3 regions of the Paenibacillus sp. 203 genome follow, and region 2 is predicted to be linked to each of the others. Evidence: predicted binding sites of a transcription regulator. Region 2 holds the regulator's gene; each other region holds the start of a gene.
What was found. Region 2 encodes Rex, which represses fermentation and respiration genes when NADH is low (regulators of the CRP and FNR family bind a similar motif). Its sites were predicted from a motif close to TTGTGAAATATTTCACAA; they were not measured.
Positions count from the first base shown of each region.

Region 1: WA407_RS02245 (formate/nitrite transporter family protein) is a predicted target of Rex. The motif match lies at 2,636-2,653, and genes of this name have one in related genera.
Region 3: WA407_RS18755 (DoxX family membrane protein) is a predicted target of Rex. The motif match lies at 4,237-4,254, and genes of this name have one in related genera.

Region 1 covers NZ_JAXCHD010000001.1:473,735-483,818, forward strand. Annotated here, with positions in the region: gene WA407_RS02230 (hypothetical protein) at 1-23, shown strand, start outside; gene WA407_RS02235 (glutathione peroxidase) at 111-587, shown strand; gene WA407_RS02240 (FAD-dependent oxidoreductase) at 980-2,341, shown strand; gene WA407_RS02245 (formate/nitrite transporter family protein) at 2,728-3,561, shown strand; gene WA407_RS02250 (molybdopterin-containing oxidoreductase family protein) at 3,934-6,066, shown strand; gene WA407_RS02255 (MFS transporter) at 6,113-7,363, shown strand; gene WA407_RS02260 (GNAT family N-acetyltransferase) at 7,467-7,961, shown strand; gene WA407_RS02265 (GNAT family N-acetyltransferase) at 8,060-8,608, opposite strand; gene WA407_RS02270 (copper amine oxidase) at 8,693-9,418, opposite strand; gene WA407_RS02275 (glutamine--tRNA ligase/YqeY domain fusion protein) at 9,626-10,084, shown strand, end outside.
Region 2 covers NZ_JAXCHD010000003.1:205,941-216,024, forward strand. Annotated here, with positions in the region: gene WA407_RS07385 (biotin--[acetyl-CoA-carboxylase] ligase) at 1-789, shown strand, start outside; gene panB (3-methyl-2-oxobutanoate hydroxymethyltransferase) at 1,135-2,034, shown strand; gene panC (pantoate--beta-alanine ligase) at 2,031-2,969, shown strand; gene panD (aspartate 1-decarboxylase) at 2,962-3,345, shown strand; gene WA407_RS07405 (tetratricopeptide repeat protein) at 3,428-4,060, shown strand; gene dinG (ATP-dependent DNA helicase DinG) at 4,216-7,083, shown strand; gene WA407_RS07415 (redox-sensing transcriptional repressor Rex) at 7,128-7,781, shown strand; gene WA407_RS07420 (amidohydrolase) at 7,768-9,069, shown strand; gene WA407_RS07425 (cell wall elongation regulator TseB-like domain-containing protein) at 9,107-9,631, shown strand.
Region 3 covers NZ_JAXCHD010000008.1:49,445-59,528, reverse strand. Annotated here, with positions in the region: gene WA407_RS18775 (amino acid ABC transporter substrate-binding protein/permease) at 1-972, opposite strand, end outside; gene WA407_RS18770 (inorganic phosphate transporter) at 1,210-2,199, opposite strand; gene WA407_RS18765 (DUF47 domain-containing protein) at 2,214-2,828, opposite strand; gene WA407_RS18760 (DUF3048 domain-containing protein) at 3,017-4,111, opposite strand; gene WA407_RS18755 (DoxX family membrane protein) at 4,359-4,877, shown strand; gene WA407_RS18750 (dioxygenase family protein) at 5,035-5,826, opposite strand; gene WA407_RS18745 (alpha/beta hydrolase) at 5,919-6,743, opposite strand; gene WA407_RS18740 (hypothetical protein) at 7,016-7,315, opposite strand; gene WA407_RS18735 (hypothetical protein) at 7,513-7,944, shown strand; gene WA407_RS18730 (ABC transporter substrate-binding protein) at 8,106-9,053, opposite strand; gene WA407_RS18725 (FecCD family ABC transporter permease) at 9,183-10,084, opposite strand, start outside.

The DNA of each region.
Region 1 (10,084 bases), on a different contig from region 2:
TCGAAGTGATGGCATCACGGTAAAGGATCTGCGGATGTTGGCATGTCCGTCACCTTTTGGTTAAAATAGGTTATGTAATCTAAACCAAGCGACACGAAGGAGGATGCTGTATGTCTGTCTATTCACATAATGCCGTAACACCAGCCAATCAGGAGGTTTCTCTGGATACTTACATCGGTAAGGTGCTGGTTATTGCGAATACCGCCAGTAAATGTGGACTTACCCCGCAGTATGGGGATTTGCAAAAGCTTTATGATGAATATAAGGATCGGGGATTAGTTGTATTAGGTTTTCCTTGCAACCAATTTGGCGGTCAGGAGCCGGGCAGCAGCGAGGAAGCGGCTGAATTTTGCCAACTGAATTACGGGGTTAGTTTCCCGGTATTCGCCAAAGTGGACGTCAACGGACCGGATACAGCGCCTCTGTTTGAATATTTGAAAAAGCAACAGCCTGGAGAACAGGAAGATGGAACAATTCAGTGGAATTTCACGAAATTCATTGTGAATCGTGAAGGTGTACCTGTGGGTCGTTTTGAACCGAAGGAGTCACCAGAAGCGATGAAAGCAGCCATTGAACAATTGCTATAGTAGCTTTGCCTTAACTCCAAAGTATATGTTTAAAAAGGTCTGATTTCCTGCGTGTCTCCGGGAAACGGACCTTTTTTTGTTTCTCTACATGTGCATTTGTTTAAGGGTGGTCGCATCATGTGTAAGTCGATTCCAAGAGCATAATCAGGGGGCTTACAGGGAAAACTGAATGGAGCGAAAAAATATTTCAGCAAACCGTTGATTTTGTATATCCTTTCTTTTTTAAATGTGGACAAATTGTGAATATCACGAAAAGCTATTGTAATGTGAAAAATATCACACTATAATAAGCGCATGAAGTGAAATAAATCACAAACGCAAACGAGCTGTATACGTGAAACTATTCACAATTATTATACATTTTATGCCCACACACCAAGGAGGAATTTAACATGAAAGTAGCAGTTATCGGATGTACACACGCAGGCACGGCAGCTATCGTCAACACAGCTAAATGTTATCCAGATGCAGAAATTACCGTTTACGAGCGTAATGATAATATTTCATTTTTATCTTGTGGTATTGCGCTGTATGTAGGTGGTGTCGTCAAAGATCCACACGGCCTGTTTTATTCGTCTCCAGATCAACTGTCTGACTTGGGTGTAGTGACCAAGATGCTTCATGAGGTAACGAGTGTGGATACGGCAGGCAAGACGCTGCATGCACGTAATCTCCAAACAGGTGAAGAATTTACAGACACATTTGATAAATTAATTGTGACTACGGGTTCGTGGCCTATTATTCCAAAGCTGGAGGGCATTGAACTTGATCATATTTTGCTCTGTAAAAACTATAATCATTCCAATGATATTATTGAGAAAGCCCAGCACGTACAGAACATTACAGTCGTCGGGGCTGGATACATTGGTGTTGAACTGGTAGAAGCTTTCCAAATGAACGGTAAAAACGTAACACTGATCGACAGTGCTGATCGTATATTGAATAAGTATTTGGACCATGAGTATACAGACCGGATTGAAAGTTCCCTGAAGGAACATGGCATTAAGCTGGTACTTGGCGAGACGGTGAGTCGTTTTGAGGGTACGAACGGTAAGGTGAGTAAAGTCGTGACCTCTAAAGGAGAATATGAAACAGAGCTTGTTATTCTCTGCATCGGTTTCCGACCTCAAACGGATCTGCTCAAAGGTCAGGTAGATATGTTGCCTAACGGTGCGATCATTGTGGATAACTATATGCAAAGTAGCTGCCCGGACGTGTTTGCAGCAGGTGACAGTTGTGCAATCCGCTATAATCCGACAGGTAAAACGGCTTATATCCCTTTGGCAACCAATGCAGTTCGTATGGGTACACTGGTAGCACGTAATCTGGTACAACCAACGATTGCCTACATGGGAACCCAAGGAACTTCGGGTATCAAAATTTACGAAGACAATATCGCAGGAACAGGCTTGACGGAAGCGGCGGCAACGGACGAAGGCATGACTGTAGAAGCTGTAACCATTGAGGACAGCTATCGGCCTGAATTTATGCCAACCTCCGAAAAGGTATTACTGAAAGTGGTATATGAGCAGGAGACACGAAGAATTTTGGGGGCTCAAATTATGTCGAAGGTGGATTTGACGCAATCCATTAACACACTATCCGTAGCCATTCAAAATCATATGACCATTGACCAGTTGGCCTTTGTCGATTTCTTCTTCCAGCCGCATTATAACAAGCCTTGGAATTTCCTGAATGCAGCAGGTTTACAAGCATTGCCTACAATATCCGAACGGAACCCAGTTACTGTATAATTAGATTTGTCTGTGACATTGTTCATAAGTTTGTCAACAATCTGAGACGTACGGACGAATCCTTATAGTACAATATAGAGTAGCATAAGGATTAGGGGGTAAGTAGCTTATGGATTTGTTTTATATCCTTTTTCTTGTAGTCGTGGCCCTGGTAGGCCTCGGTGGAGTTATTTGGTTCTTGAGAGCAGTTGAAAAGGAAGAATACAACTAAATGTAAAGCGCGTAGTAGCGCAGTAGATGTAATAATACAGAAAGACAGTCCTTTTTCCAAGGGCTGTTTTTTTATAGTTAAGAAAGTGATTTTTTTCACAAACATAATCACTGATTTTAAATAAAATATGAAAGAAGAATATTTTAGTAAAAAGATATTAAAGGAGCGGGGACATATGGCGAGCTATAAACCGGGGCAAATTGCTGAAAAGACGGTGGAAACAGGAGTGGCCAAGGCGAACAACCCGTGGACTGTGGCGGTGGTACTGGGATTTTTGGCAGGTGCATTTATTGCACTCGGGTTTTTGCTGGATATACGTGTTATTGCAAGCGCGCCTAAAGAATGGGGAAGCATTGCCACCTTTATTGGAGCTGCGGTGTTCCCCGTAGGTTTGGTATTAGTTTTGATCGCCGGCGGAGAATTGCTGACCGGCAATATGATGGCGGTCCCTTTGGCGAGATGGGCAGGACGGATTAAGACAGGAGCCATGCTTCGTAATTTGGCGATTATTACGCTCAGTAATTTTGCAGGTGCGTTATTCGTTGCATTTTTCTTTGGGCATGTACTGGGTTTGACAGAAACGGGCCCTTACCTGGACAAAGTGGTGGATATGGCAGGACATAAGCTACATGAAAGCTTTTTGCAGTCTTTTATATCGGGTATAGGATGTAACTGGCTCGTAGCACTGGCTGTATGGCTGGCATATAGCACAGACTCTATCGGTAGCAAAATCATGGGGATTTGGTTCCCGACAATGGCCTTTGTCGCTATTGGATTTCAGCACGTTGTTGCCAATATGTTTCTCATTCCGGCGGCTATTTTTGCAGGCCACTTTTCGTGGGCAGATTATGTTATGAACTTCATTCCGGTCTGGCTGGGAAATTTGGTAGGAGGTAGCCTGTTTGTGGCTGGAGCCTACTGGTTGGCCTATTTGAAAAAGCCTCAAACCAACGCACATCCAGTGAATGAATCTCCAACTACTTCTTCGGTTGCACATCAAATCCGTTGAGTGATCCTGCTTAATTACGGTACTTTAAACAGCAATGAACAAAGCAAATCCGCCATGACAGGCCCGGGGGAACGAAACCTGTCATGGCGGATTTTTTTGGGAGTGGTCCATGATTTGGCATGGAGGATGAGTGTGCTCTCGTCCCATAATGCCTTGATCTCTTTTACCCTCGGTAAGATATGATGAAACAGGATGTTGAAAAAAATTATGATTCTAAAAAAATCCGTTTTGCTCTATGCAGCAGACGGATTTTTTTAATGTTTTGGAGAGCGGCTGTGTGGGAAAATCCTTCTCTTGCCATAGGCCAAAGCTGTGGATATGATAAGATCAGTGTAATTTTTGGAAACGGTAACGGAAAGGAGCATCAACACTATGGATCATCGTAATAGCGCGCCTCCTGAGGCCACGCTTCAACAAGACTTACAAAGGGGGCAGCGGATGACGGAGCAGCAGGACGGTATTTTTCCGGCTGTATGCCCGTTAGATTGCCCGGATACGTGTGGGCTCCTGCTTCACAAGGAAAATGGAAAGATAGTCAAGGTGACTGGGAACCCGGATCATCCTATTACCAAAGGGGCTATTTGTAACAAAGTTCGCAATATGACGGAGCGGGTATATGATCCTGATCGGGTGCTCTATCCGTTGAAACGTATAGGCCCCAAAGGAGAAGGAAAATTTGAACGTATTAGCTGGGAGGAGGCGGTCGATACCATTACAGGTCGGTTCAAGGAGCTGATACGTATGGACGGACCGGAATCTATTCTCCCCTACAGCTTTTATGGCAATATGGGCGTATTGAGTGTGGACGGAATGGACCGCCGATTTTTTAATGCGCTGGGTTCAAGCCAACTGGATCAGACGATATGTAGCGTAGCAGGGAATGAAGGCTGGGCGTCCGTTATGGGTTTTAAGGGCGGCACCAGCCCGGAGGACACGGAGGATGCAGACCTCATTATTGTGTGGGGTGGAAATGTCATTAGCACCAACATGCATCAGGTCGTTTTGGCTGAGAAAGCACGTAAAAAAGGTGCTAAGGTGGTCGTTATTGACGTTCATCGCAACCGGACGGCGCAATGGGCGGATTGGTTCATTCCGTTATATCCGGGGACGGATACGGCGCTCGCGCTGGGTGTTATGAATGTGCTGTTCGCTCAGGGACTGACGGACGACGAGTTTTTACATCGCTACACGGTAGGCCATGAGGAACTGCGCGAGCATGTTAAGACATATACACCAGAGCGAGTTTCGCGGATTACCGGCGTACCGGAAGCGGATATCATCCGTTTGGCGAAAATGTACGGAACTGCGCGAGCAGCGTATATCAATATCGGCAATGGGCTTCAGCATCATGATAATGGCGGTATGAACGTACGTGCGGTTACATGCTTGCCTGCGCTCACTGGACAATGGCTGAAGCACGGCGGGGGAGCGTCACGCTCTAATGGCGCTTATGGCAAGTTTAACGGCGCCAATCTGGCGCGTCCTGATCTGCGACAGAATCCGGATGCCCGGGTGATCAACATGAACCGGATCGGAGAAGCGCTGCTACAGAAGGAACAGCCGATTAAGGCGTTATTCGTATACTGCAGTAACCCCGTAGTTGTAGCCCCCGATTCGGAACGGGTGACTGAAGGATTTGGACGAGAGGATTTGTTCACAGTCGTTCATGACCTGTTTCTTACGGATACTGCCCGTTATGCCGATATTGTGCTGCCTGCAGCATCTTCCTTTGAAGGTACAGACCTATATAAATCCTACTGGCATCACTATGTTCAGATGCAGGAACCCGTCATTGCTCCACTCGGGGAAAGCAAAAGCAATTATGAGCTGTTTAGCCTGCTCGGACGGGCTATGGGCTTTGACGAAGCTGCCTTTACGGAAAGTGAAGAGGACATGATCGCAGGTGCGCTTGATAATCCAACGAACCCTTATCTCAACGGTGTAACTTTGGAAGCCTTAAAGAAGTCACCTTTTGTAAAGCTCGATATGACGCCAAAGGCTACTTATTTGGATCGTTTAACCACGCCTTCAGGCAAGATTGAGTTGTATTCGGAAAAAATGAAACAAGCAGGTCTGCCCGCGATGCCTTCTTATGTACCGCTGATTGAAGGGTACGACGGAGAGCATCGACCGCAAGCGGACGAGCGGTATCCATTAATGTTTATTTCACCGCCAAACCATAATTTTCTGAATTCTACTTTCGCTAACTTGCCCAAGCATCAGCGACTGGAGCGGGAGCCCTTGCTACAAATTCACCCGGAGGATGCTCAGACAAGGAACATCGCGGATGGGGACCCGGTTACCGTATGGAATGATCGAGGGACGTATGAGCTGAAAGCGAAAGTCACTGATCTAATGCTGCCCGGTACAGTGATTAGTCAGGGATTATGGTGGGAAGGCAAAGGACGCAGACAGCGTGCCAATGTGTTAACCTCTGATCGGCTGTCGGATATGGGACAGGGGGCTACTTTCTTCTCAACGGTGGTGAATGTGAAGCGTCAATGAGATAATGCCTTTTATGGCGTCAGATGCAAAAGGAGAAACAAAAGATATGAAATGGTTGGAGTCTTATCCGAAAGAAGTGAAAGTGTTTCTCGTTGCTAGTCTGATTAATTCTGCTGGAAGTTCCCTGATGTGGCCGTTGGTTAGCATGTATGTGTTTGACGAGCTAAACCGTAGTATGGGAGATGCAGGGATTGCGATTTTAGTGCAATCTCTGGGCGGAATTTTTGGTCAAGTGCTGGGCGGAGCCCTCTATCACCGTATTGGAGCCAAGAAACTGATTGTTGGCTCACTCGCGATGAACGCGCTGGGACTTCTCGCGCTTCCATTTACCAGTGGCCATTGGGTAGCGTTTGTCATCATGATGGGCTTTATCGGCTTTTTTAATGTCGTATCTGTGCCTGCGATTCAGGCCTTTGTAGGTTTTCGTTTTGCTGACCGTCGTGGTGAGCTGTTTAATATTATTTATGTCGCTAACAATATTGGGGTTGCAGTGGGTACGGGATTGAGTGGCGTTCTGGCTGACCTTTCCTATCAGCTCAGCTTTGTGATGAACGGAGTGACCTCTGCGGTATTTGCCGGGTTCTTCTGGTCTTATCTAAGCAGGGTGGATCGGGAAGAGGGAGAAGTGCAGCTCAGTAAGTCTGTGAAAAAAAGAGAGGAAATACCAGCTCGATTGCTGTTTCGTGATACCAGACTGTATCTCTTTGTGGGGTTAGGTTCGCTTTTTTTATGGTTCGGGAATTCGATCTGGAATACAGGAGTGTCTCCCCATATTATTGAGCAGGGCTTGCCTAAAACGATGTATGGATTACTATGGACACTGAATGGTATCCTTATTTTTGCCGCACAACCCATTATTTTTTGGATAAAACGACTGTACGCTCATCACGCTTCAGCGCAAATGACATGGGCCGGAGGATTTTATTTGGCGGCTTATATTGTCATGCTGGGCACACAGAACTATACTGGAATGATATTCGCTATGGTTCTGGCGACCCTGGGAGAAATGCTGATTGCACCTGCCGTTCCAGCATTCCTGTCTGATCATGGAGGTCGGGGTGCACCCTTTTACATTGGGCTTGTGGGGGGCATTGGCGCAGCCGGACGGGTAATGGGGCCTTATATTATGGGGAAGTTGTATGATGGCGGTGGGTTACCGCCTACACTTTGGCTGGCATCAGGCGTAGCGGTGTTGTCGATCCTGTTTTTCGTCCTGCATAGCTGGTTGAACCGTTTCCGGCATCATTCGGATACTTTGGATACTACGACGTCCAAGGTGGACGCTCCCAGTTCTTAAGTCCTAATAAAAGTGCAGTAATATGCTGTGATTATGGTACAATAGTGACGGATGGTTGTAGTTATTGCTTCAGGAAAGCCTTCACAGGAAGGATTGAAAGGAATTGTTTACAAGTCAACCCTTGACGATACGTCATTCGGAGATGAAGGATGCTCCTGATCTGATTGCGCTGGATGAATTGGTATGGAATGAACGCACGGCTCCCGCTTCATTGTCTTGGAAGTCGCGCGGAGAGTTTCTGCGCAATACGCCTCCAGGCTCTCAACTGGTTGCCATCGAACAGGAAGTACTCTGCGGGTATATTGGATTTCGTCCTCCAACGCTGTTGGCTAGTAACTGTCATGTACTCGAAATAAATATAGCTGTACATCCAGCTTATCATCGCAAAGGTATTGGGACGGCCCTCATGAACTCCATGAAGGACATTGCAGCTGCGGAGGGCATACGTAAGTTGAGTTTGCGTGTACTCTCATGCAACACGGAAGCCCTTATGTTTTATGAAAAAAGCGGTTTCGCGATTGAAGGACGTTTGCATGAGGAGTTTTACATAGCAGGTCAATTCGTAGATGATGTGTTAATGGCCTATTTCTTAAAATAGGCGGAAGGCTACAGACAGCAATTCGGTTGTATGCCCGGGCCTAAACCAACAACGCCGCAGACCTGATCAGGTCTGCGGCGTTGTTGTACAATACAATATTACCGAAGCTGCTTCCATTCATTTTGGAGCATACCGTACACTGCGTGGTTCATGTAGCCGTCGGGCAGCAATTCCGCTTCGCGTACAATGCCTTCGAGCACAAAGCCCAAACGTTCCGGAATACCGCGGCTGCGGCGGTTCGTAGTTGCGCAACGGATTTCGACCCGATGCAAGTCCAGCTCCATCAAAGCATATTCAACGAATACGCGGCAGGCGCTGGTCATTAGACCTTGTCCTTCGTACCCGTGTCCAAGCCAGTATCCGATGCTAACGGAGCGGTGAGTCCAATTGATCTCATGGTAGCTGATGATGCCAGCAAGCTCGTTGTCTATCCAAATTCCGGCGGTCAGACTACCGTTCTCTGCGGCTTGTTTCAAGGCGCCCTGCACGAACTGCTCTGTGTGGCTGATTTCCGTGGTAGAGTCTACCCATGGAAGCCATTGACGCAGGCGGTCACGGGACATTTCGATCAGCTCAAACAGAGGCTGCACATGCTCCTTGGTGAGCGGCCGAAGGACTGTGCGTTCGTCCAACGCATATGTAAACATGATTGATCCCCTCTTTCACTCGGAAAATCGCTAAACCAGCCAGTCTAGCATTTAATCCCATGCTACCTTATTCTGCGAGAGTCGTCAAAAGGGAGAGGAAGCTTCAAATTCAATAGGTCCCACCCGGAACCGTTCATGCTCGTATACATATTTCAGATCCAAATCCCCTACAAATTCGGTTGGGGATACACTGCCAGATACAGTGGCTTGCAGAGGAAGCTGTTCAGCATCATACATTACGACAGAGCTAAAATCGAGATACTTTGTAAATTGGGCTGGATCATCGTAAAATACGGATGCTTTAGGGTTTATCGTGTGTGTAACACCGTCAATCGTGACAGCAATATGAACCTGGCGGTTGTGGTCACGTAGCTCCACTGAGCTATGTACGCGCTGGGACACAGCATCTACTGCCGATTCGACCGCATATTCTTCCATCGTGCGTGCGTTAACAATATGCAATTCCTGCAATTCGACACCCGTTCCCGAGGCACGCGTGAGGATCACGACGGCTTCACGGACACCATCCCCGTTCACATCCCTATAAAATAATTGTGGTGCGGTGGAGATATCCGCCGAGCCTGACCATCGGAATGTGCGGCGTTGCTGGCCGATTTCCAGTACAGCTGATTGGAATAATCCCTGTGACGGATTAACGGCATATAAGCGGACGGATGAGTCTTCTGGAGCGCTGGCTAGCGGCTGAGATTGTACAGTTTCGTTCACTGGGTCCGATGAAGGATGGCCGGAAGTCATGACGGAAGAGGACAAAAGCATAGACAGCAGGATCACAATGAGCAGCTTAAACACGGGTGGGTCTCCTTTTCCGGGCAAAATAAAAGATATATACACTATAACGAATTTATTTGCCGAAAATGTTAACTCTTTTTCATAACTTGTCACTTTTTTTGCTGAAGAGAGCATAAGGATTTTCATTTTATTGAGTTATGCGGTGTGAAAGGGTATATTTAAGGGAACAGGTTTTACACAGATTATACGGAAGAAAGGTTGATTAGCGTGGAGAAGCCGATCACTCCCCCCAATTTTATTAAAAATGTTATTGAAGAGGATTTACGTACGGGTAAGGTAAAGGAGGTTGTTACACGATTTCCGCCTGAACCTAACGGATATTTGCATATTGGACATGCCAAAGCTATCTGGATCAATTTCTCGCTGGGAGATGAATTCGGAGGACGCACAAATTTGCGTTTTGACGACACCAATCCGGCGAAGGAAGACACGGAATACGTGAACTCCATTCAGGAGGACGTGAAGTGGCTCGGTTATGAATGGGAGGAAAAACATTTTGCCTCCAATTATTTCGAAGAAATGTACAAGCGTGCCATCCTGCTGATTCAAAAGGGTAAAGCCTACGTGGATGACCAAAGCGCGGACCAAATCCGTGAAACTCGTGGTACACTGACCGAACCAGGGCAAAATAGCCCTTATCGGGATCGCAGTGTGGAAGACAATCTG
Region 2 (10,084 bases):
CCGGATCGGCTGCAAGTCTCCAAATTGGCCGATATGTTAAATACTCAATCTTTTGGCCAGCGTATTGTTGTACTGGATTCGACGGTTTCCACTCAGCAAGATGCCATGCGTTTGGCAGAAGAGGGCGCGCCAGAGGGGACAGTAGTGCTTGCAGAGGAACAAACGGCAGGTCGGGGACGTTTGGGACGGAAGTGGTATTCCCCTCGTGGCAAAGGAGTCTGGATGAGCATTGTGTTGCGTCCTACCCAGCCCTTGGCTTTTACCCCCCAGCTAACGCTACTTACAGGTGTAGCAGTGTGCAGGGCCATTCGTCGGCTGACGGGTGTGGAGGCTGGTATCAAATGGCCAAACGATCTGCTGATTCATGGTCGCAAAATATCCGGTATTCTGCTGGAATCTGCAACAGAGGATCAACGGGTTCGATACTGTATTGCAGGGATTGGCATTGATGTGAATTTAAATAAAGAAGATTACCCGGAAGAGTTATCGCAGGTGGGAACGTCCTTGAAAATAGAAGCAGGGCGTGAAATTGACCGTACTGTGCTGATCGCCTCAGTGCTGGAAGAGATGGAACAGCTAAGCAAGTTGTATGCCGAGCAGGGGTTTCAGCCTATAGCCATGCTGTGGGAGGCTTTGTCCGTGACTATGAACCGTAGCATACGGGCACATACCGGGCAAGGGATAACTGTAGAAGGTACAGCTGTTGGCTTGGACCCTTCCGGGGCACTCGTAGTAGAAACGGATCAGGGAGAGCGAATTCAGGTCATTTCAGGGGATATACAATTGTAGAAGCAACCCTAGCTATGAAAACGACCGAAATCGTTCTATTCCCTGTGCAAAACTTCACGTGAAAAAGCTGATGTTTTTTGTTATACTGTGCAGGAGGCGGCATCGGACGGTCCGAGCTGCACTCCAGGGGCACATGCTCTACTTTAGCAAGTTTGTAAGACCATCATAACTTCATTTGAAGGTTACGTTGGATTCTGCTCTGAGCCGAACAGGACCGAGACAGAAGGGACGATCTCAAAATGAGTGTCTTTTTTGGCTGTTCGGACCTTTTGATGACGCAGATGTACAGGCGTTCATAAAAGGTTATTTTTTGTGCCAAAAAAAGATGGAAGGGAGCCATTTACAATGGCAGGAAAACAAGCACTGAATATTGTGAAAATGAAAAAAATGAAGCAAGAGGGCATTCCGCTCAGTATGCTGACCGCCTATGATTATCCATCGGCTAAAATAGCCGAGGAGGCGGGAATTGACATGATTCTCGTAGGTGACTCGCTGGGTAACGTAGTTCTTGGTTACGATTCAACCATCCCTGTAACCTTGGATGATATCGTGTACCATTCCCGGGCAGTCGCAAGAGGCGCGGAACATACATTTATCGTAGCGGACATGCCTTTTATGACATATCACAGCAGCGTATCAGAAAGTCTTCAGGGCATCCGCCGTCTGATGCAGGAAGGACATGTGCATGCTGTTAAATTGGAGGGCGGAGCTGAAATTGCCGATGTTGTAAAAGCAACTGTTCAGGCAGGTGTGCCTGTATTGGGACATATCGGGCTTACTCCGCAATCGGTTAATCAAATTGGCGGCTATCGCATTCAAGGCAAGGACGAAGCGGACGCACGCCGGTTAATGGCGGACGCCAAGGCGCTGGAGCAGGCGGGTGCTTTTGGCGTTGTATTGGAACTGGTAACTGAGGAAGTGGCAACAGCGATTTCTAAAGAGCTTTCCATTCCAACCATTGGAATTGGTGCTGGACGTGGATGTGACGGTCAGGTACTCGTTTATCACGATCTGATTCAGTACGCATCGCCTTATTTCAGCAAACGCTTTGTTAAAACCTATGCCGATGTAGGCGGCTTGATCCGCAGCAGCATTGAGCAGTATGTGAGTGATGTAAAAGGGCGGGCATTTCCGGCCGCGGAGCATGTGTTCAGCGCGGATGACCGCGTTGTGGAATCCCTGTATGGTAAGGCAAAAGGACAGACACAGGAACAAGCTAAGGAAAAGGTGGAATCACGCTCATGATCATCGTAAGAGAAGTGGATCAGCTGCGCAAGATTATTGCTGAACGTCGGCAGCTTGGGACAAGCGGAACAAAAAAGGTACACGGTTCTACCTCTTTACAGCAACATAAAGTCGGCTTTGTACCAACAATGGGATACCTGCATGAAGGGCATGCGAGCTTGATGCACAAGGCGCGTGAAATGGCGGATACGGTGGTGCTTAGCATTTTCGTAAATCCGATTCAATTTGGACCGAATGAAGATCTAGACAGCTATCCTCGCGATGAAGCTCGTGATTTGGAGGTAGCGCGGCGCGAAGGCGTGGATATTGTTTTTTTACCAACTGTAGCAGAAATGTATCCACAACCAACCCAAACCAAAATTCGTGTATCCGCTTTGACAGATCGTTTGTGCGGTGCTTCCCGTCCCGGCCATTTTGATGGTGTGACTACGGTGGTAGCCAAGCTTTTTAACATGATAGGTCCTGATTTGGCTTTCTTTGGAATGAAGGATGCGCAGCAGGTTGCTGTGCTCCAGCAGATGGTGACTGATCTCAATATGAACGTGACTATCGTACCTTGTCCCATCGTCAGAGAGGCGGATGGCTTGGCCCTCAGCTCCCGTAATGTGTATTTAAGTGCAGAACAGCGCGAGCAGGCGTTGGTGCTGTCTCAGTCACTGCGTAAGGTGCAAGAAGTGAGCGAAGATATAGTAACAAACACAATTACGATTCGTCAGCTACATCAAATGGTGGAGTCCACCATTACTTCCTCTCCTTTAGCAGACATTGATTACATTGAAATATTAACTTTTCCCGGTCTGGAGCCCCTTCTTCCCGAGCAGCGGCTATGTGATGTTCAGGAAGACGTCATCGTAGCGCTGGCTGTGAAATTTGGCAATACCAGACTGATTGACAATATAAGAATACAGAATGCGGAGGTGCTTTCCCATGTTTAGAACCATGATGAAATCCAAAATTCACCGCGCTACGGTTACGGAAGCTAACCTGAACTACGTGGGGAGTATCACTATAGATGAAGATCTCATGGAGACATCGGATTTGTTGGAGAATGAAAAGGTTCAAATTGTAAACAATAACAATGGAGCTCGACTGGAAACCTATGTTATCCCCGGACCGCGTGGGAGCGGCGTAATCTGTCTCAATGGTGCGGCAGCCCGTTTGGTGCAGCCTGGTGATACAGTCATTATTATTTCTTATGCTTCCATGTCGAATGAAGAGGCCAAAACATACAAACCAACAGTGGTATTTGTTGATGAACATAATAAACCAGCCCAAACGATGAACAAAGAAGTACACGCGACGATCATGTAATGAATGGGAGTGCGGATGAAACCCGTCTTTTAAGCGAAAAATGTGAGTGTATTAATCCATCTTTCATAAGGGCGGGATGCACATGTTCCAGCATGTATTCGCAGAAATGAACAGCATGTTAGATGATATCGTGAAGCATTACCCATCAGCCCAGGGCTCCCGCAGGCAGGAGCTGCTACAGCACTGGAGTCTGCTGCGGAGAATGAGTGACGGAATTATGGATGAGTGGCTGGCCTTTGAGGAAAAAATGGTTTGCCTTCGTGCGGCCGGGTTTTCCGCGGAGACCGATATGTCTGACACGGAGCTGCCTGAAAAAGAGCTGCCAGCTTTTAATCGGGGGCAAGGGTATTATCGATTACTCATGTACCCTGAGGCGATCCAACAATTTGAGCAGGTACTACAGCATTTTCCGAACAGCTGGCAGAGTCGCATGTATATGGGAATGGCCTATTTTCAACTAGATGATTCAGCAGAGGCTGTATGCCATTTTCAGAAGGTGCTGGACTTGACTGAGCAGGCAGGACTGAAGGCGGTCATCTATAATGCGCTAGGCTGTCTGTTGGCAAAGCAGGCTGACGTAGAGGAGGCGCAAAAATGTTTTGCTCTCGCACATCAGTTCGATCCTGCGTTACCCGAGCCGCTGCACAATATGGAAGCCTGTCTGTCCGGTACCGAAAAGCTTCGATACGACAGCTCCATGATGACCTGGATGTAGTTGTCAGACACCGAGCAAGACGATGCATGCCCACCTCTCAGGCGGCGTGTGCATCGTCTTTTTTGGCTGTCTTAATTTCCAAACAGGCGATCTTCTGCTATGCTAATATACAGAGTTATTATTTTTGTAAGTGTCATAAGAAAGGATTAGCCCGAATGAAATTTGCGGTATTGGATTTTGAAACGACAGGCACCCAGTCCGCGGATGACATCATTCAAGTCGGACTTGCAATTATAGATCATGATAACAGCATTTCCCGTGTTTACGGCTCTTATGTAAACCCTGGCAGATCTATTCCCCCTTTTATCACCGGGTTGACCGGAATTACAGACGATGACGTCAAGGATGCTCCTGCACTTGAAGAAATGATGATGGAGCTCGTGCCTATGCTGGACGATGTTGTACTGGTCGGTCATAATGTGGCGTTTGATTTTAATTTTTTGCAAAACGCTCTGGATCGGTGCGGTTATTTGCCGTTTAGCGGAAGAATCTTGGATACAATGGATTTTCTGAAAATTATGTTTCCATCGCTATCTTCGTATCAGTTGGGTTTTGTGTCTTCTGAGTTTGGGCTGGCGCATGATCGCCCTCACCAAGCAGACAGCGACGCGTTGGCTACGGCTGAGGTGTTTTTAAAGTGTCTGGGTGAGCTTCAAGCATTACCTTTGATAACGATACAGCGGCTTAGCGATTTGTTTGCAGAGGAAGACAGTGACCTTGGATGGTTTCTTGATGGGGTGCGTGAAGAGAAAGAGCTTGATCCTATTCAGGATCTGGAGGGACATCAGTTTTTTCGTCAGCTTGCGCTAAAAGTGGAAGATTGGACGGAGCTAGCTGCTCCGCGTAGAGAAGATGACCCGAATCCACTGTCAGGTGTTTCCTTTGAGGAGTACATGGATGATGTGCGGGACAATTTGCGTTCATCCTTGAGCCAATATGAGGAGCGCGAGGCGCAGATACAGATGATTGAGGGTGTAAATCAGGCACTGAGTGAAGACAAGCACCTACTGATCGAAGCAGGTACAGGAACAGGGAAGTCCCTCGGCTATTTGCTCCCATCGCTGTATCACAGTGTGAAAAAAGGACAGCGAGTTATGGTAAGTACACATACGATCAACCTGCAGGAGCAATTACGCGAGCGCGACATTCCGATGCTGACCAAGGTGATTCCGTTTCCGTTCCGGGCTGCTATTTTCAAGGGTCGGGGACATTATTTGTGTCTGCGTAAGTTTGAACATAAAATAAACAGAAGAGACTTCGCGACACCGAAGGAAGATTTAATTACAGCTGCTCAGATGATCGTCTGGTTGACGCTAACAGAAACCGGTGATGATGAAGAACTGAATCTGAGCAACCGTGGTGGAGATTTCTGGGAAACGGTGGCGAGTGATTCAGAGTCCTGTCTTGGTCGTTCTTGCCCATGGTTCCGCAAATGCTATTATCATCGTGCACGCCATGAAGCAGGGATAGCGGATGTTGTTATTACGAATCACTCTAAGTTGTTTACAGACGTCAAAGCTAGTCACCAGTTGTTGCCGAGCTATGAACATCTGGTGATTGATGAAGCCCATCACCTGGAGGAAGTAGCTGGTAAGCACCTAGGTATGCATATGAAATATTTCACACTCGTGCATACACTGACGCGACTGTTCAAAGACAGCAAGAATGGACAACTGCCTTCACTTCGTCAACAGTTGGCGAAATCGGGGCACGAGAAGTCGACGGATTGGGCCTCAACCATCGATCAGATGTATCCGCTCGTGTTAGAGGTTAAGGAAACTTGGGACCTGCTAAGCGACAAGCTGTTTGGCATGTTGCCAGAACGAAGCGATGCGACACCGGGTGAAACAGGACAGTTTTCTTCCCGTCTCAAACCTTCAGCCAAGCCTGCAAAGTGGGATCAGGCGGGGGCTTTGGAAAATCAGCTATATGTAACGATGAGTGAAATTTTGCGCAAGGGCGACAAGCTGATGCTGGACGTCAAGGAAGAACATGACGATTATGCGGCGGATAGCCTTATTACAGATATCACGGGTCTGCTCAAGGATCTGGCGGGGATTCGAGAAAATTTGCGCTTTTTTATGCGACTCGATGATGAAACAACCGTATACTGGCTCGAAGCGAGTGGGCAATTCCGCAGTAAATCATTACAATTTTATGCGGTGCCCGTCGATGTGAGCCGCCAGTTGAAAGAAATGTTTTTTGACAAAAAAAGAAGCATTATTCTGACGTCTGCTACCTTATCGGTAGATAAGTCGTTTCAGTACATGATCGATCAGCTCGGCTTGCAGGAAGCCGCAGATCAAGAGCGGCTGATGACTTCGCAGCTCCCGTCACCCTTTAATTACAGGGATCAGGTGTTGCTGGTCATTCCACGGGATTTCCCAAGCGTGAAGGGCAGTGTAGGAGATGCACACTTTGTAGATATGCTCGTTAGCTCTCTAGGAGCGACTGCTCAGGCGACGCGGGGGAGAATGCTTGTTCTGTTTACTTCCTATCGGATGCTCCGGCAAGTGTATGAGCCGCTCAAAGAGGCCTTAGCATCCAGCGAAATTACTGTGCTGGGACAAGGTGTGGACAGTGGGAGTCGCAGCAAGTTAACCCGCCGTTTTCAGGAAGCCAAAGCTTCTGTATTGCTGGGAACCAGCAGCTTCTGGGAAGGCGTCGATATTCCGGGGAAGGCTCTGACTTGTCTGGCCATTGTTCGCTTGCCATTTCAACCGCCGAATCACCCGTTGCTGGAGGCAAAAAGCGAGCTGCTCCAGCAGCAGAAGAAGAATCCATTTATGAAGCTGTCTGTACCACAAGCGGTCATTCGCTTCAAACAGGGATTTGGTCGGTTGGTTCGTACAGCGAGCGACCACGGGGTCGTTATCGTTTACGATACGCGTGTGATCGAATCCTATTACGGAAAGCACTTTTTGTACTCGTTACCGGGACCAAAAATGGAGCATATGCCATCGGAACAAATGGTGCCCCGCATCGCCGAATGGCTCCAATCCGCCCCGGAGACCGAGGCATAACGGACGGACACTAAGTATGTTCGTTACAATTAGGGGGAGCAAGTATGAAATCAGATAAAATTTCAGAGGCTGTCGTACGGAGGTTACCCGTATATTTACGTTATCTGAATGCACTTCACAAACGGGAGGTGGCTACGGTCTCTTCTCAAGAGTTGGGACAAAGGCTAGATTTGAACCCGGCCCAAATCCGTAAAGATCTCGCCTATTTTGGAGATTTTGGTCGGAAGGGTATCGGTTATGATGTTTCTTATCTAATTGAGAAAATACGCCATATCCTGAAAATCGATCAGCAAATTAATGTAGTATTGGTCGGAGCGGGTAATCTGGGGCAAGCCCTTTCGAATTATAACGCTTATTTAAAAGACAATATGAAGATTGTAGCGGTATTTGATGCGTTTCCGGATAAGGTAGGGACCAAGATCAATACATTGGTCGTGCAACCGATGGATGAACTGGAAGCGACTGTGAGAGAAAAAAACATTCGAATCGGGATTATTACCGTACCTGATTTTGAAGCACAGCACGTGGCTGACAGGCTTATTGAGAGCGGAATTGGAGCGATCCTGAACTTTGCACCGACTACTCTCAAGGCACCGGCCAACATTCGGATTCATGCCACAGACTTTACAACTGATTTGCTTAGCCTCGCTTATTATTTGGAGGACGGAAAGGAAGAAACACAATATGACAGTGAATAAATGGATGATTAAAAACGGCTCTTTTGCCGTAAATGGACCAGAAGCTGGGGTAATCCATGGTTTTATGATTGTGGAAGATAGCCGCATTACTTACATTGGCGAGACTTTGCCTTCGGGTGAGGAAGAGACGGAAGCGATCGATGGTAAGGGGCTTTTGTTTTTACCTGGTCTGATTAATACTCATGGTCATGCGGCGATGTCTCTGCTGCGTGGGCATGGAGATGACTTGGCACTTCAAGTATGGCTTCAGGAAAAAATGTGGCCTATGGAAGCCAAGTTTACATCTACGGACGTGTACTGGGGTACGTCGTTGTCTGTGCTGGAAATGCTGAAAGGTGGAACAACGACCTTCCTGGACATGTACGATCATATGGATGAGGTGGCTCGTGTAGCTGAAGAGTCAGGTATTCGTGCAAGTCTGATGCGTGGAGCAATTGGACTATGTTCGGAGGAAGAACAGCGAATCAAGCTGGCTGAGGCCGTGACTTTTGCGCGTAACTGGCATGGTAAAGCAGACGGGCGTATTACAACAATGATGTCACCGCATGCGCCATACACCTGTCCACCTGCGTTTATTGAAAAATTCGTACAAGCTGCGCATGATCTGGATTTGCCGCTGCATACGCACATGTCTGAGACGATCGCCGAAGTGGAGCAAAACGTACGAGACTACGGTTTGCGTCCAGTTGCGCACTTGGATAAGCTTGGCTTTTTCTCCCGTCCCTCGCTTGTTGCCCATGGCGTTCATTTGAACGACGAAGAAATAGCTTTACTGGCTGAACGTGGTGTAGCGGTTTCGCACAACCCAGGTAGCAACTTGAAGCTGGCAAGTGGTGTGGCAAGAGTGCCTGAATTGCTGCGTGCAGGGGTTACCGTTTCTCTCGGAACGGATGGTCCTGCCAGCAATAATAACCTGGATATGTTCGAGGAAATGCGTCTGGCAGCACTTATTCACAAGGGTGTATCTGGTGACCCTACGGCAGTTCCTGCGAGTGAAGCGCTGCGTCTGGCAACAGAATACGGTGCAAAGTCAATTGGTTTAAAAGAAGTAGGAGCGTTGGCAGCAGGCAACAAGGCTGACTTTATCGCGCTGGATCTGAATCAGGCACATTTCTTGCCGCGTACAGATCTTATTTCCCATGCGGTATACTCAGCAAGCGCCAAAGACGTGGTTCACGTATGGGTAGACGGTCGTCAGGTTGTGAAAAACGGCGAATGCATGACTATGGACGAGGAACGCATCAAACATGAGGCACAAGCCGCCTTTGAAGGGCTGCTGTCGCGCTAATTCAGGTGTCACATCCCCTTAGAGAGGAAGCACGGGTTTGAAAAATAAGAAAAAGTGGATAGCGGTCGCCATTTTGGCCGTAATACTGATCCTGGTCAGCATTTTCTGGTATTATTCCTATGTTACTCAAGACCAGGTGGCTGAGAAAAATGCCGCTATCATTAAGGCCAAGCAATCAGGTGGTCTGGTTAGCACGACTCAAACATGGAAGTCTGTGTGGGATCAGGTATATTGGGTGGTTCAAGGGAAAAATGCACAGAATGAAAATATAATGGTGTGGGTTCCTTTTCAAAAAGTGGAGGGACAACCTAACGTACCTGCCGCAGATAATAGCGGTGTTCACACCGAGTTGCTGAAGAACGGAGTCGATGAGCAAAAAATGACGTCAATAATTCAGCAGCAGCTTCCAGGTGCAAAAATTGTAAGGCTTCAGCCGAGTGTGTTCAATGGCGAATATGTGTGGCAGTTGTTTTACGATGATGGAAGTCATCATTACTACACCTTTTATCGTTTCTCAGATGGGGTGGCGACGGGTGTAAAGTATACTTTGCCCAATAACTGAGCTGGTTGAGGATTAGCAGATGTGGAATAAATGACTAGTAAATAATTGAAAGCTTAAGAAAAAGACGTAAATGCGATGAAATTCGTATTTACGTCTTTTAGTCTTGCTATGCCGTAAAGTGGGCTGAAAGCCAGTGAAGCATCTTTACCTATCCATCTTCTCTCCTAGGGCAAATTCATCTTTATGGCGGGCAGTACGGAGTGGAGGATTTGAATCTGGAGAAGCGGAGCGTTCGCCTTTGCCGCCGGATTTTCTCCGTAAGAATATAATCGAGAAAAATCGGGTGGCAACAGCGATCGTAAGATCAAATCCTACGCTCAGCGTCTCGCCTCCACCTTAACCAAAGATTTTGCCTCATCACAACTCCTCCACACATTGCCTTCGATATTAGATATACGTTATGATATACTATATTTTATAAGTGATAGACAAAAATGATAGAAAAAAGAATTG
Region 3 (10,084 bases), on a different contig from region 2:
ATCGACGAATACAGTTGCAATACCACGGAACACCTTGTTATGGCTTACTTTCATAAAGCCAAACACCAACCCTAGGATAAAGGCTACGAGTAAAGATACAAGTGTGTACAGCAACGTATTTCCCATACCCTTAATCAGCGAAGGCAGCGAAGCGGAAATCAGTCCCCAGCGGCTGGTCTCTACAGGCGCCACACCTTTGCCCGATTCGCCAAGATATTTGGCCAAAATTTTATCGTATTCCCCGCTATTGCGCAGATTAACAAGCCCTGCATTAAATTTCTCCAGCAACTCCTGGTTCTTGCCTTGGTTAACAGCAAACCCGTAAGAAGCACCTTTTTCCTTATCTGTTACCAACTTAAGGCCGTTATTTTGGTTTACACCGTATGCCAGTACCGGATAGTCATCAAAGCAGGCAACCGAATTACCTGTTTTAACTTCATCATACATTTGAGAAGAATCATCGAACGGAACTGTAGTAAAGCCGTATTTGGCCTTAATCGATTCTGCGAATGTGTAACCTTCCGTTCCTGTTTTGACAGCGACACGCTGTCCTTTCAAGTCCTCATAGCGTTTAACCGTATCATTATCCTTGCGGACCGCCATGACGACGCCTGAATCAAAATAAGGCTCGGAAAAATCAAATTTCCGCTTACGTTCATCGGTAATACTCATCCCGGCAATGACACCATCCACTTGATTCGTTTCAAGGGCCTGCACTGCCGCGTTAAAGCCAAGAGGCTTAATCGTATATTCAAAATTCTGATCCTTGGCAATAGCTGCCAGCAAATCCATGTCGATTCCGACAAATTTACCATTTACATCTTCAAACTCAAAAGGCGCGAACGTTGTATCCGTGCCGATATCATACTTTGTTTTATTTTCTGCATGTGCCACTACACCGAAATTACCGGCCAGGGCAACCACAAAAAACAAACAAATCATGAGTGCTATTAGTTTTCTAGATTTTTGCATAATTTCCTCCAGTCAGTTGAACGGTTCAAAGTTTTCTGTTTATTCTACAGGAGTTATTAAAAATTGACTACTTTGATGTCAGGTATTTTTGAAAAACGTTTCATGGAACTATCTGGATGTGTAAACTTTGAAGAAAGTTTTGCCCCAGAATGCCAATAAGCCCCTGCCGCAAAAAGCGGACGGAAGCTTATTGTGTATTCTATAGTGTGTACCTATTTTTCAAGAAATAATAATGAACTAGAAAAGAATTTTGAAAATCAATCCAGATAACAGCGCAGCAATCGGTATCGTTATAACCCAAGTAATAATAATTCGACCGGCCAGCGACCAACGCACAGCGGAAAAACGCTTCGCAGAACCCACACCCAAAATAGCCGAAGTAATGGCATGAGTGGTACTTACGGGCAAATGAAGCAATGTAGCTGTGAAAATAACAGAGGCTCCCGAAATGTCGGCTGCGAATCCGTTAATTGGCTCGATTTTAAAAATCTTGGTTCCCATCGTCTTGATGATTTTCCAGCCCCCGATAGATGTACCCAGCGCCATAGCTGTTGCGGCTGAAATTTTTACCCACATGGGTACTTCCAAATGGTCCTGATACCCCGCCGAAACGAGTGCGAATGTAATAATCCCCATCGCCTTTTGAGCATCATTCGTACCATGCGTGAACGACTGAAGCGCTGCCGTAATGACCTGCATTGTACGAAACCCTTTGTTTACCGTATGCGGACTACGACGAGCGAAGATGTATTTTAAAATTATCATCACGATGTAACCGACAACAAAAGCAATCAACGGGGAGAAAATAAGTCCTTCGACAATCCCGATGAAGCCGCTCCAGTTCAATTTATCCGATCCCGCACCTACATACACCGCTCCAGCCAATGCACCAATTAGTGCATGAGAAGAAGATGAAGGAATACCGAACCACCAGGTTAAGAGGTTCCAGATAATCGCAGCGATCAGCGTCGCAATGACGATATCAATTCCATTCGTAAGCTTGGTTGGATCAGCGACACTTCCACCAATGGTCTTCGCAACGCCTGTAAACAATATTGCCCCGAGAAAGTTCATGACCGCAGCCATAATAATCGCACGTCGCGGGGTCAATGCACGGGTCGATACCGAAGTTGCAATCGCGTTCGCCGTATCATGAAAACCATTAATAAAATCAAATGCCAGAGCAAGAAAAATAACAATACCCAATACCAGTAAACTTGTATCCATGTAAAAGGACTCCCTTACGAGTTACGCATAATGATGGATTCCAGCATATTTGCAACATCCTCGCATGAATCCGTTGTCGTTTCAAGGCGTTCGTACAATTCTTTGCGTTTAATCAGTTCAATAGGGTCAGTTACAGTTGCAAACAGGTTTTTGATGCAAATACGCAATAATTCATCCCCCTGATTTTCCAAATCATTCAGGCGAATAGTGTATTCACGAATGGCCAGCAATTTTTTCTGTGAAAGCAAATGTACAGCTTTCTGAATTTCGTAAGCTGATTGACGCAAAATATCAGCGAACTGCACAATATACTCGTCCGGCTCCGTAATGTTGTACATATAAAAACGAGAAGCCGTCGCTTCAAGACCGTCCAACACATCATCCATGGTTGTTGTCAGTTCCATGATGTCATCGCGTTCCAACGGCGTAATGAAGGTCTTGTTCAGCTCAGTAATAATCGTGTGTGTGTAATCATCACACTTATTTTCATACTTCTTCATTTCATTTGTAAACAAAGTCACATCCTGAAGATTTGAAGTATGTTGGGCAAAATAATCGGCTGCTTGCACGATCGTATCTGCCATATTTTCCAACGTCTCGAAGAATATATCCTTTTTCTTCAATCTCATAACGATTACCCCTTTACGAAAATATCCGCAACCTGTTTCGACTGCAATAGACAACCTTTGCTATCTTATCACACTCATCAATGTTTTTGTAATGTTTGTAAAAGCAAATTTCATGACATACGTATACAGTGCCCGACATGGAAGGTCATTATCCGACAATTTCTTCCTAAAAAGGTGTATTTCGTTTTCTAATTTGCTGCTATGGTTACATGTTCCTTCAGTGAAGTATCTGCAGGTACCACATGTATATAGGATGTACCTGGCGTTAACGGGATTTCAACCCCATTTTTCATAAAACGAATCGCATCGCCTGGTGTATGCCGCCACTCAGCCTGTATTAACTGTCCTTGTTGAAACACCATGGCCTCTCCACTGCCGTCGAGCTCAACACTTAATCTGCCTACATCATCCAACGTTTGATGTCTAGCGCTCATTACAATAACATTGGCTGCTGAGAGCTGTTGGTTATTATTTTGATCCACATGTGACTTTTCGTTCACAAAACGCTTATATTGTTGATTCGCTGGATCATAGGTATAAGATACCCGATAGCTTTTAAGCAAAAACCGAATTTGCAAAGATGCTGCAGTCTCGTCCACCATAACTGGGGTTTCACCGGATTTAAGGTAAGAATATACTGGAACGTCCGTCTGCTTGGCATACCCTTTACTATCGCTTCCTTTGCGCAGTCTGTTCACGTCTGTGTATAAATTATGTGGAGGACGACGATCTTTGCTTCGCCAGAAGTAAGCCCCTCCATTTGAAATCTCATCCAGATGTTCCTTCCGCTGCTGCTGTAAAATCGCATAGGCATCTGTGCTTCCCCCTGCGTGTATCGGCAACGCACCATAGGTTTCGCCCAGCTCAATCAAATACGGTCGAATGCTACGGACCGGCCCGATCTTTACATCTCCACCATGACTTTGGAAAAAAGCGACCAGACGGGTAATCCCGCCTTCTGCAAGAACTTCATATACCATGTCTGCCTGGCTAAGTCCTGCCTGTGGACGTGCAGCCGGAGCATTGTTAATCATGACAGCGAGCGGCCGCTCCAAAACAGGCTGCTCCACCGGAAGACCGGTAAGCGGAGCTGTAAATGCCGGAATAGACTGCTCCTTCGGCGGTTCAAGTGCCTCCTTCTCTGTTACTTGCTTGGTCGGTTGGGGAACGGATTCAGATTCACCCGTATTGGACATAGCAGTACAAGACATCAGCGTCATGCATAACAGAGCTGAGGCCATCACACGCAACCAATGATTTCGTTGGGAAATGGGCCCGGACAAGTTCATCCCTCCACTTAGTTATTTTTCTCATTATAAGCTTTATTTCCTGTTTTTGTCTTGATTGAAGCGTAACCACTCATAGAATACTTATCTAAAGACATTAAAATTTAAAAAATATTCAGACTTTGTGATTTTTATCACAAATAACTGTAACTGAACCTACTACAATAAAGGTGTAGCAAAGATGATCATCCCAACAAAATGAAATACAACCAACATTATAGATTAAGAAAGAGGAGTGGTTTGAATGTTTAACAGCTGGTTACGTGAAAACAAAGTCGCAATGTGGTTGCTGACTGTAGTACGGGTTTATCTAGGTTATGAATGGATGACCCACGGACTTGAAAAGCTGACAGGTGGATTCGATGCAGGCGGATTTATCTCGGGGGCCATTGCTAAAACAGGTGGAGACCATCCCGCTGTACAAGGCTGGTGGGGATCGTTCCTGGAAGCCTTTGCCCTGCCGAATGTAGGTTTGTTCAACGTCCTGATCCCATTGGGTGAGTTCTTGGTCGGGGTTGGCCTGCTTCTCGGTACATTGACTACGCTGGCTGCTTTGATGGCTATGGTTATGAACTTCTCGTTCCTGTTCTCGGGTACAGTAAGCACCAATGCAATCTACCTGCTGTTTGAAATCTTCCTTGTAGTTGCTGGTGCAAATGCCGGAAGAATTGGCTTTGACCGTTGGGTATTGCCCTTCCTGCGTGGACTGTTTCGTAAAAATAAAGATACCTTTCCAGTGGACCCTAGTCGAAAAATAGCTTAAACATCCCCAAAATAACCGTTATCCTCCGGGATAATGGTTATTTTTTTGCGCTGTTATGCTCACGATACACGTGCCTTCTAATTAATCGAAGACGAAAATACACAAAAGAACTTCCATTCCCACACACCATGTGGATTCGGAAGTTCTTTTTTTACATTTACGTATCACTTTCTTGACCAAAAGCCCAACAATTGAGACTTAACGAGCCAAGGACATACGATTGAAAAAGCTTACGCGCGGAGCGCTCATGATCCGCAGCCCCCATCGCATAAAACAAAGGTGAAAAATGCTCTATTCCATAAGAAGGTACCGCCTGTTTGGCATATGGAGCCTTCTTGTCATATTGGAATAGGTGACGCAAATTCCAGTCTTGAAGCTGCTGTGCAATCCAGTCATCATATTGAACGGCCCAATCGGCTGGCTCACTCGTCTGCTTGAGTGTCCGCAAGTTGTGGACCAATCCACCGCTACCGATAATCAAAATCCCTTGTTCTCGCAACGGCGCCAGCATCCGCCCAATCTCGTATTGCTCCTGGGGAGCGCGCCGAGAATCAATGGATAAGGGTACGACCGGTATGTCTGCATCAGGATATATATGCCGCAAAACCACCCATGCTCCATGATCCAGTCCTCGGTTCCGAACCGGCTGGTGGAACAGGTTATGCTGACTGAACAGATGCTCTATCTCCTCATACAGCTTTGGATCGCCTGGTGCAGGGTAATCAATTGAGTACATTTCTTCGGGAAAGCCATAGAAATCGTGCAACGCTGCATGCTGATCATCCGCGCCAATACATTGATCGGGGCTATCCCAATGCGCGGAAAAAATGACAATTCCATTGGGTCGGGGCAGGCTCGCGCCCAGCTTTGCAAGAAAGCTGGTATATGCGTTATTTTCTACAGCCAGTGTCGGTGAACCATGCGCAACAAAAATTGAGGGTAATGTCATCGCTGCCAACCTCCACACGCCAGTATAGTGTTACTCTTCCATTTTACTCCGGCGGAGGCGCAATTTCCAATACAATCCGTTACACACTGAAATCAGATCATCCAGTGCTGCCAATCCCGTTGAATATTTTCCTGTTCATCCAGCCATTCAAGTGTTCGATCAATCAGCCGTTGCCGCTCTTTACCTGACGAGAAAGTGTGATCTCCCTGGAAAATAATCTCTTTATCACAGCGCCCCTCTGGACGCATCCAGAATATCTTTTGAAACAGAAATGCATAATCCACAGGAATAATATCATCCGAGGTGCCATGAACAACGAGCACATCTCCGTTAAATTTAACGGCCTCCTGGAACGGCTGAAATTGAGCTAACGACTCAAAATAAGCAGGCGTAAACTTATAGCCCAAATAGTCGGCATGACCGGTTTTAACAGACTCATCGTACACGCTTCGCTCCGTAATTTTGACGATGTCGTTGAACGGATAGCCCACTGCGGACCAAAGAACCAGATTTTGTACTCTCTTGTCCCGTACGGCTGTGAGAAGGGCTACCGCGCCCCCCAGACTGTGACCAATCAGCGTCACCTTGGTCGGGTCAATGTCCGCGCAATTGACGGCGTAATCCAACACGGTACGTGTCTGATTAATCATGGACTCTAACCCCTGCTTGCCATATTCCCCCGTGCTTTCTCCACAACCGGCAAAATCAAAGCGCAGGACAAAGTATCCCCCTTCCGCCAGTTCACGCGCAGTCTTGACGAATAATCGATCTACTCCGATACGATTGCCTACAAAACCGTGACATATAACAACGAGAGGAACCCTTCTCTGACGATCTCCCTCATTTGTACGGTTTGGATAATGAATTGTTGCTGCCAGTTCTTCATGTTCAAAGCGAATTCCAATTTGCCGTTCCATCCTGATTCCCCCTGTTTCAAGCTTCACTACACATTTATGAATTCAAACTCATATCGTAACGTGGAATATCCATTCAGGATATTCATTCACTTTAATTCCGATAAGTTTAATAAGATTTTATAGTAAAGTCAGTCTATCATCGCCCTGCTTCCTTGTCAACCGGTCAGTTCACATCGTTAAAAAAGTAAACAAATAGCGCTCCCCGATGCGATTACGGAGAACGCTATACTACACTTATTAGAGTGAATCCACTACATTAAAGTAGACATTCGTTATTCGTAGCTGTTCCTAAACATTTGGTGGGTCTCCGTTCGTCCCTCCCACTCCAGCTTACAAGAGGCGCCGTTATGTTCATCCTCATGCCACAGGCTGCGGTAGTTCTGTGCACCTAGTTCACCCGCAAATTCTGTATCCTCAGCCACTTCGATATCCTCCAGTATACGGTACGTTGGAGATGATCCTTGAACGCTCCGGTGACTCACATTTGTAGACGAGGCCACCCCGCTATTCCCGTTCGAAGCGTTTGCCAGTCGTTTTTGGACTGAATAATCTGCCTGGTTCTCCAGTTTCATGATGCCACACCCTCTTAACGTTTATATTCAGGTTGCTCTATGTGCTCACCCTGTATCCAGTTTGAGGAGAATGCAGCGGTAATATACATTTTATAGATAAAGTCTTTTGCCATCCGACGCTTCCTCACGTATACTGTCTTTGTTACGAAATGGCGGTTCCATCAGCCTGGGATACGCTCATAAAGCAGGAGGAAGAAATGAATAAAGCAAAAAATTATACGCTTATTGCATGGATTGCCTTGTCTATGTTTTTCTTGACACAGGCAATTATCGGATGGTTTGTCACCTTTACAGGTGGGGATATCAAACCCTTTGAAAAAATCAGCCTATCCACCCTTATCATCATCGCTGCAGGAGCCATTCTACTCGTTGAAGCTCTGATGAATTTTATGGACCGTCCCGAAGAAGGCGAGGAGACACAACAGCCAGACCCTGCCCCTGCAAAGCCCCAGATGAATCTTAAATCCATCTTGATGTATGTTGTGTTAGTTGTCGTGATTCTTGTCGCCGGACTGGCGCTGCGCAGTGTACTGCCAGTATTCAGAATCTCACCTTGGGTGAATTTAATTCTCGCCGCCATTGGATTTATTGGACTCAAACCGATTTTTCTCCGTAAAAAACGTTCATAGCCCGCAATTCTCATTATATGGAGCTGCCTCATTTTGGATCGCAGCAGCTCCTTTTCATTTCGATCAGGCAACCGACTTACAGCATGGGTGTGCGCCAAAAAGCCGTATTCCTGGCCTGCAAGAAGCTGCATGGGGGAATACGGCTTGATATACTTTAGAACTTATTTGGAAAATAGTTGTTCTGCATTATCCAGAGCAATTTTATGTCCCGTCGCGGAATAGTCCAGCCAAGGCTGTCCGTCCAACATGTAGACATGCCCTTGCTTCACCGCCTTGAGACCTTGCCATACTGTATTTCCTTCCAGCTGCTTGTATACCTTTTGGGCATCCGCGCCTTTACTGATGATAACAAGGATCGCATCAGCATCATAATCCGGTAAAACCTCTTGGGAAACAACCTGATAAGCCTTGCTGATCTTTTCTACACCTTTGGCTGGCTTCAAGCCCAAGTCCTGATACAACAGCGGTCCCACCGGACGCTTCATCCCCATAACACGGACCTCTTTCGCCGTCACACGTACAGCCATAACCGTTCCGTCCCCAATTTTTGAATGAATCAGCTTTTTGACTCGTTCCTTCTGTGTATCATAGTCTTTTAGAAATGCGTCTGCCTGTGCTTCATGTTTGACCATAACGGCTATTTTTTTTAATTGATCCTTCCATGTGCCTTCATCCAGATCAAAAACTTCGGTCGGCGCAATTTTTTCAAATTTGGCCACATCGGTTCCCGAATATTTTTTGTCCAAGAAAATATGATCAGGTTGAAGCTCCAGTACCGCTTCCATATCCGGGTCTGTGACAACACCTAGCTTACGGGTATTTTGAAGACGATCTTTTACATGGGGCAGAAAATCCTTCACATCTCCGCCAATAACCGAACCAGCCGGAGTAATGCCCAATGCCAGCAGGTTGTTCGTCAAATGAATAGACATCGAAGCAATACGCGAATCCGCACTAATGGTTGTCTGCGCATTGCCAGCCGCTTTCGTATCGGTAGCCTGCTTGTCGGCTGCTTGTCCGCAAGCGGACAACATGATCATGCATACAACAAGAGTTGTGACTATCCATGAACGTTTAAAACCTGAACCCTCAAATTTGTGCTTTCTCATGATTACTCTCTCCTATGCCACAGAAACTCTACATTATAATGATCAATATAGAAGGCTTCTACTTAGTTATTAATTTCAGCGGGTTGTATCATTTGTACCATATGATTTCATATGTACCTATTCCTTCTGTCATTTTGTTCGGGACAGCAGGAATAAAAAATACGGAGCTCCTACCACAGCAACCACCACACCTGCGGGAATCGCATTCGGCTGAAACACCGAACGCCCAATCGTGTCAGCGGTGACCAGAATGACGACCCCGACCAAACAAGCTACTGGCAGCAAATGCTGGTACATCGGCCCAACCAGACGGCGAGCCAGATGAGGTGCAATCAGCCCAATAAAACCGATGCCCCCGGCCATGGATACGCTGGCACTCGATAGAGCCACGGCTACGCCCAGCAGTAATAGGCGCTGGCGCTTCACACTTGTGCCGATTCCAGCTGCGGTCTCGTCGCCCAACGACAGGTTGTTCAGACTACGCGTCTGCGACAGAACGTAGGGTAAAACAATGATTATCCAGGGCAGCAAAGCCGCTGCATGTATCCAGTCCCGGCCCCAAACGCTGCCAGCCAACCAACGTGCAGTAAATGCGTACGTATCCTCATCCAACCGCAACGACCAATACAGCGTTATGGCGCTAAGACCCGAGGCTACACCGATGCCGGACAAAATCAGACGCACGGGCACGATTCCTCTGTTGCGGCTATAGGACAACAAAACAATCAGCACGGCCGCAATGACACCTCCTGCAAAGGTAAACAAGGGGATCAGAACGGCGGCTGATCCGTCCAGATCGCGAAAAAAGCTAACGAACATTACCAGCCCCAACGCTGCCCCTGCGTGAAGTCCCAGAACTCCGGGATCAGCGAGTGCGTTCCGTGACAAGCCTTGCATGACCGCCCCGGCTGCGCCTAGTCCCGCTCCAGCCAGCACCGTTACAACGATACGAGGCAAACGATACTCGAACAGAACAATATGATCACGTCCACTGCCACCGCCAAACAACGTATCCAGCACGCGTAGCGGTG